2 regions of the Enterobacter sp. RIT637 genome follow, and region 1 is predicted to be linked to the other one. Evidence: predicted binding sites of a transcription regulator. Region 1 holds the regulator's gene; the other holds the start of a gene.
What was found. The regulator LexA, encoded in region 1, represses DNA repair genes until DNA is damaged. The targets are predictions, from matches to a motif close to TNCTGTATGTACATACAGNA.

Region 1 (3,421 bases):
ACTGAGACCGGCACCATCTGCACATCCAGATCGGGATTGCTGCGGTGCAGGTCGAGATAGTCATGGAACAGCTTGATGGACTCTTCTTTCGGCGTGTAATAGGTAAACACGCGTGGTCCGCCGTGGATAAACACATAGCGCGGCAGCAGAGTGCCATCAACTTCAAGCGGTTCAAGTGGGTCAGGTAAATCATGCGCCAGACATTGGGCGCGAAGCGTCAGCAGGTCTGCCTTCGAGTTATAAGGCAAAACGTACATAATAGGGCGCGACGTATCGAGCCCTAATTCCAGCGCAGGTTCTGCTGGGATAGACTTACTTTTTACCAGGACGCTTAATGGTAAATTAAGTAATTTGTAGTAAATTCGTGGCCAGCCGGACATAAACGATGTAAAGCCTCTGGTTAATAATGCAATTGCGGCGCAAGGATAACAGAAAGCGCGCAAAATTTCTGTTGTTACCCGTCATACTTCAGGCTGCAGCAAAACGCGCTGCGCTTATAGTTAGTGACGCTTTTTCCAATAAAAGGTTCTTTTAATGGCCAATAATACCACTGGGTTAACCCGAATCATCAAAGCTGCTGGCTATTCATGGAAAGGTTTCCGTGCCGCATGGGTCAATGAAGCCGCGTTTCGCCAGGAGGGCGTTGCCGCTATCGTCGCGGTTATCATCGCCTGTTTCCTTGATGTTGATGCTATTACCCGCGTGCTTCTCATCGGCTCTGTTCTTTTGGTGATGATAGTGGAAATTCTCAATAGCGCTATTGAGGCGGTTGTGGACCGTATCGGTTCAGATTTCCACGAACTTTCTGGCCGTGCGAAAGACATGGGGTCTGCCGCTGTGCTGCTGGCGATTATCACGGCAGCGATCACCTGGGTCACGCTGCTTTGGTCACATTTCCGATGAGCCTCGAGGAATAATTAAGTCCCTGGTTTTTTGTGCAGTTTTTGGTTCCAAAATCGCCTTTGACTGTATATACTCACAGCATAACTGTATATACACCCAGGGGGCGGAATGAAAGCGTTAACGACCAGGCAGCAAGAGGTGTTTGATCTCATCCGGGATCATATCGGCCAGACGGGTATGCCACCCACGCGTGCGGAAATCGCGCAGCGTCTGGGCTTCCGTTCTCCAAATGCGGCCGAGGAACATCTGAAAGCGCTGGCGCGCAAAGGTGTGATTGAAATTGTGTCTGGCGCGTCTCGCGGCATTCGTCTGCTGGTGGAAGAAGAGACAGGCATTCCGCTGGTTGGCCGTGTCGCCGCGGGTGAACCTCTGTTGGCCCAGCAGCATATTGAAGGTCACTATCAGGTCGATCCTGGTATGTTCAAGCCGAGTGCAGATTTCCTGCTGCGCGTCAGCGGGATGTCCATGAAAGATATCGGCATTCTTGATGGCGATCTGCTGGCCGTTCACAAAACCCAGGATGTGCGTAACGGTCAGGTTGTGGTCGCGCGTATTGATGATGAAGTGACCGTCAAGCGACTGAAGAAACAGGGTAACACCGTACAGCTGCTGCCCGAAAATAACGAATTCTCCCCGATTGTGGTGGATCTGCGCGAACAGAACTTCTCCATTGAAGGTCTGGCCGTTGGCGTTATCCGCAACGGTGAATGGCTGTAACCTCTTCCTGACAGGCTGCGGGACTCCGTAGCCTGACTCATTTCCCATTCCCGGTATCTTTCATGTCACTGCTTACAGCTTCTGATAAGGCATTGTGGCGTCTTGCACTGCCGATGATTTTTTCCAATATCACCGTTCCTTTGCTTGGCCTGGTGGACACCGCGGTGATTGGTCATCTGGATTCTCCCGTTTATCTGGGCGGCGTGGCGATTGGCGCAACGGCAACCAGTTTTCTCTTTATGCTCCTGCTCTTCTTACGCATGAGTACCACGGGGCTGACGGCACAAGCCTATGGCGCGAAAGATCCGCTGCGACTGGCGCGCGCGCTGGTGCAACCACTCGTTCTGGCGCTTGGGGCTGGCGCGTTAATCGTTCTGTTTCGCACGCCGCTGATTGATCTGGCGCTGCATATTGTGGGCGGGAGCGAGGCGGTACTTGAGCAGGCCAGGCGCTTTCTTGAAATTCGCTGGCTCAGTGCGCCCGCATCGCTGGCAAACCTGGTTCTGCTGGGCTGGCTGCTGGGCGTGCAGTACGCTCGTGCGCCGGTCATCCTGCTGGTGGTGGGAAACCTTTTGAACATCGTGCTCGACCTCTGGCTGGTGATGGGTCTGCACATGAACGTACAGGGCGCGGCGTTGGCAACCGCAGTCGCAGAATACGGCACGTTTATCATCGGTCTGTGGATGGTCTGGCGCGTACTGGCCCTGCGTGGGGTTTCCCTGGTCATGCTGAAAACCGCGTGGCGCGGCAACATCCGCAAGCTGCTGGCGCTGAACCGGGACATCATGCTGCGCTCGCTCCTGCTACAGCTCTGTTTTGGTGCGTTAACGGTTTTTGGTGCCCGTCTTGGGCCTGAGATCGTTGCGGTAAATGCGGTGCTGATGACATTGCTGACGTTTACCGCGTATGCGCTGGACGGCTTTGCTTACGCCGTGGAGGCGCACTCCGGGCAGGCATACGGTGCGCGTGAAACTGGCCAGCTCCACGAGGTGTGGCGGGCGGCTTGCCGTCAGTCAGGTCTGGTCGCGCTGGCGTTCGCACTGATTTATGCCTGTTTCGGCAGCGACATTATCGCGTTACTCACGTCGTTACCGGCATTACGCGAACTGGCGAGCCACTATCTCATCTGGCAGGTGATCTTACCGGTGGTGGGCGTCTGGTGTTATCTGCTGGATGGCATGTTTATTGGCGCAACCCGCGGCGCGGAGATGCGTAACAGCATGGCCGTCGCGGCTGCAGGCTTTGGCCTCACGCTGCTGACCTTACCGTATTTGGGTAATCACGGTTTATGGCTGGCGCTGGCGGTTTTCCTGTCGCTGCGCGGATTGTCGCTGGCATTCATCTGGCACCGCCACTGGCAAAACAATACCTGGCTCCCTTCCCGTCACGATATATCGTGACGGTTAAAGATTCCGAATATGAAATCAACCGCCGAATCCTTAACTACAATAATTATCACGTCCAGCAGAAAAGAACGTAACGGACGTTACGACCCAACGCTTAACTAAGAGGACACGATGATGAATAAAGACGAAATCGGCGGCAACTGGAAGCAGTTCAAAGGTAAAGCGAAAGAACAGTGGGGTAAGCTGACGGATGACGATATGACCGTCATTGAAGGTAAACGCGATCAGCTTGTCGGTAAAATTCAGGAACGTTACGGCTACGCGAAAGACCAGGCGGAAACCGAAGTCAAAGACTGGGAAACCCGTAATGACTACCGCTGGTAACGCTGAATAACCCACAGGGCGGCTCTAAGCCGCCTTTTCTTTTGCCGTTAACGCGGCTTTTTCTTCACGAG
Region 2 (3,421 bases), on a different contig from region 1:
CGGTGAAGCCCAGAACCACTACAGAACCATCTTTAGGATCCAGGTTGCTCAGCTGGGTGTACAGCTGATCCAGTGCCTGCTGACCTTCTGGTTTCAGGGTAGCTTTGTTGAAGTTGAACAGAACGTCAGACTTCAGAGTGAAGTGCTTGGTCTGTACTTCTGGAGCTGGAGCCGGAGCTGGAGCTACGATTGGCGCAGCATCTTCCTGCTGACCGAAACGGTAAGAAACACCAACGCTCAGCATGCCGTTGTCTGGACGAACGCCAGTGGTAGCACCGTCACCAATGTTGTTAACCCACTGGTATTCCAGACGGGTAGCGATGTCACGGGTCATAGCCCACTCAACGCCACCAGCGAATACTGGGGAAACACCGGTGTCATGGTCGTCGCCAGCAATGCTGTTGCTGGAGTCTGCGCGCCATACCATGCCGCCCAGACGGGTGTATACGTCCAGATCGTCAGTTACTGGGTAACCCAGTTTAGCGGTCAGCTGAACGCCTTGTGCTTTGAAAGCGCCATTTACGTTGTCGCCTTTGTATGGCATACGACCTAACCAGTCGTAACCCATTTCAAAACCAACATACGGGTTAACCTGATAGCCACCGAACGCGCCTGCACCCAGCTGGCTCTCGTGAGTCGGGCCATCGTTGTTCAGGCTGCTGTTGTACCAGCCGGTGTCATGGAACTGAGACCAGCCCAGTTTACCACCTGCATACCAGGTATTATCTTTCGGAGCGGCCTGCGCTACGGTAGCGAAGCCAGCCAGTGCCACTGCAATCGCGATAGCTGTCTTTTTCATTTTTTGCGCCTCGTTATCATCCAAAATTTGCCATGAAGATCTCTGCAGAGAAATCACGGTTAAATCCTTCACCGGGGGGCGTGGTCAAATATAAATCTACCGATATCTTCGGCTTAGGCCGAGCACCCCTGGCGATGTAAAGTCTACAACGTAGATGAAAACTTACAAGTGTGAAGTCTGTCAGGCATATGAAAAAAAAAGTTCCGTATACCTATTATTTAACATTTCTTGAACGAAAATTGTGCAGCAAAATTAACGAGAACCGCACCAGACAAGCCTTGCCGAAGATTTGACGCGTTGAACTATTTCTGCATCTTATGGTCGAAAAAAATTCCAGGAAAACTCCTAATTTCACTCAATGATACAAATTTGAGTGAATTTTTAGCCCGGAATGTTGTCCTCTGCGATAAGAATCTGCACGAACCGGTCGCATAATAAACCCCATCGCGTGACCTTCTTCCGCTGCTTCCGTCAGTCTGAGGTGTTCCTCTTCCGTCAACTCATCAGGCAGCCATCCGATCACCACACTGTAATTCCCTGTGCGTAAGGCCCGAATCATTGAATCTACCGTATCGCAGGGTGAGAGTTGGTTAATCTGCATCACTTTCGCCAGCGGCAGGCCCGCAGACAGAACCCATTCGCGGCTCAATTTTTGTTGTGGCGTCAGCCAAAGCTGCCAGCGTGATTGCTGACCAAGCTGTTGTAATAGCGGCAGTAATAAGAGTTGCGTCAACAGAGGCTGGTCTTCACGATAAACCACTTCACTGATAAGCCCTGTAGAATCACGCCCGACGGATTTCTGCGCGACATTGCCAGCGGTAGAAGAGAGAGATGTTGAGCGATTTGCATAGCCTGAAGTGTACATATTCATTCCAGCCCTGTAGTTACTGTATGGATATACAGTAACCCCTGTATGCATAAAGATCAACCTCATTTTCGGAAAGAGACTCGCAAATTTCACCCATTCTTGGTGCGCCATAAAAAATCATCTTGCCCTCCAGCAATAAGTTGCCTATTTTCCTGCTAACGGATCCGTTAGTGAGAAATATCGTTGTTAATAATTGATTTTTAATGGAATTATCATGAAAAAGATATCTTATGAGCGGATTTATAAATCACAGGAATACCTCTCACCCTTGGGCGAAATTCATCATCGGGCGCTATTTGGTGGGTACACCCTGGCGGTGGATAACGCGGTGTTCGCGATGGTGTCGGAGGGGGAACTCTACCTCCGGGCCTGTGAAGAGAGTGCCAGGTATTGTGTAAAAAACGCCTCTTCGTTTCTGACGCTGATGAAACGAGGCCGTCCCGTCCTGCTTAATTATTATCGGGTGGACGAAGGGCTGTGGCAGGACAGGGACAAATTGCTCCAGCTTTCCTCCTTTGCTCTCGACGCGGCAAGGAAAGAGCGCTGCCAGCGCCATCAGCGCAACCGGCTAAAAGATCTTCCGAACCTGACCTTTCAACTTGAGGTGCTGCTTTTAGAAGCAGGCATCACGAATGAGGAAACCTTACGTGAACTGGGTGCCAGGAAATGCTGGCTAAAGATGAGGTCCAAAAACAAGGCCTTAAGTATTAAGGTGCTGTTCGCGCTGGAAGGTGCCATCGAAGGGCTACATGAAGCTGCGCTCCCGGCCGACATTCGCCGGGAGCTGACAGAGTGGTTTAATGCGCTGCCTGAGAGTCAGGAGCATCATTCCTCAAGATAGCGATCTGCTGCTGCAGTCGGCAGATTTCCGGCAGCAGGGCAATCAGCAGGCCGATTTGCTGCAGGACTAGCGGTGCTTTGTTGTCGCTGCCCGGGTCAAGGTGTGCAATACGTTGGGCCAGTTCATCCAGCGATTGCTGAACACGCGGCTCATCGGCTGGCCGATGATGAAGCGCATCATCGACGTAGCAGACAGCATCATCCAGTAAGGCGAGAATGCCCGGATTGGTCAGTTTCTCACGGTGCGCGCCCAACGTAGAAATGTAGCTAGTGAACGTATGATTCAGACACAGCAGACGAAACGCGGTTTCCCGAATATCTGCGGTGGCGCGCGGTTCCGTTGACATGTTCGAGACCACCGACGCCAGTTCAGCATCGCTGTTATGCGCATCGCGCCGGGCAATGCGATAAGCAAGGCGGTTATCGCGCCCCTGGTGGTATTGCTCAAGGATCGCATCAAGGTACCGGCAGTTTGCATTCATCGCCCTGTCTAATACGCGCGGCAAATTACGAAAACGCCAGTCGGGCCAGATGAAACTCACCGCCGCCCAGGCGATAGCGCAGCCAATGAGCGTGTCGATCACGCGGGGCAGGGCAACTTCAAACCCTTCTCCCAGCAGGTTAAAGCACAGTAAAACCAGCAGCGTGATGAACATCGTCGCGTGGGCATATTGCACGTTACGGAAGGCGAAGAACAGGACGCCGGTAATGACGATCAGCACCAGTTGGCCTTCGATGGACGGCACGAAATAGAGCACCGGAAGGCCAATGGCGACGCCTACCAGCGTTCCAATAATACGTAACGCCAGGCGGTGGCGGGTGGCGTTATAGTTGGGCTGGCAGACAAACAGGCTGGTGAGCAGGATCCAGTAGCCGTGATGTAAACCGGTTATTTGAATAAACGCGTAGCCCAC

Region 2: a site for LexA is predicted at 1,685-1,704, ahead of sulA (SOS-induced cell division inhibitor SulA). Genes of this name have one in related genera too.

Annotation. Positions count from the first base shown of each region.
Region 1 is NZ_JAIHAZ010000028.1:5,259-8,679, forward strand. Features, by position in the region: gene plsB (glycerol-3-phosphate 1-O-acyltransferase PlsB) at 1-380, opposite strand, end outside; gene K5E19_RS22570 (diacylglycerol kinase) at 535-903, shown strand; gene lexA (transcriptional repressor LexA) at 1,012-1,620, shown strand; gene dinF (MATE family efflux transporter DinF) at 1,683-3,020, shown strand; gene K5E19_RS22585 (CsbD family protein) at 3,141-3,350, shown strand; gene zur (zinc uptake transcriptional repressor Zur) at 3,398-3,421, opposite strand, start outside.
Region 2 is NZ_JAIHAZ010000001.1:115,598-119,018, forward strand. Features, by position in the region: gene ompA (porin OmpA) at 1-799, opposite strand, end outside; gene sulA (SOS-induced cell division inhibitor SulA) at 1,155-1,664, opposite strand; gene K5E19_RS00465 (TfoX/Sxy family DNA transformation protein) at 1,882-2,508, shown strand; gene yccS (YccS family putative transporter) at 2,465-3,421, opposite strand, start outside.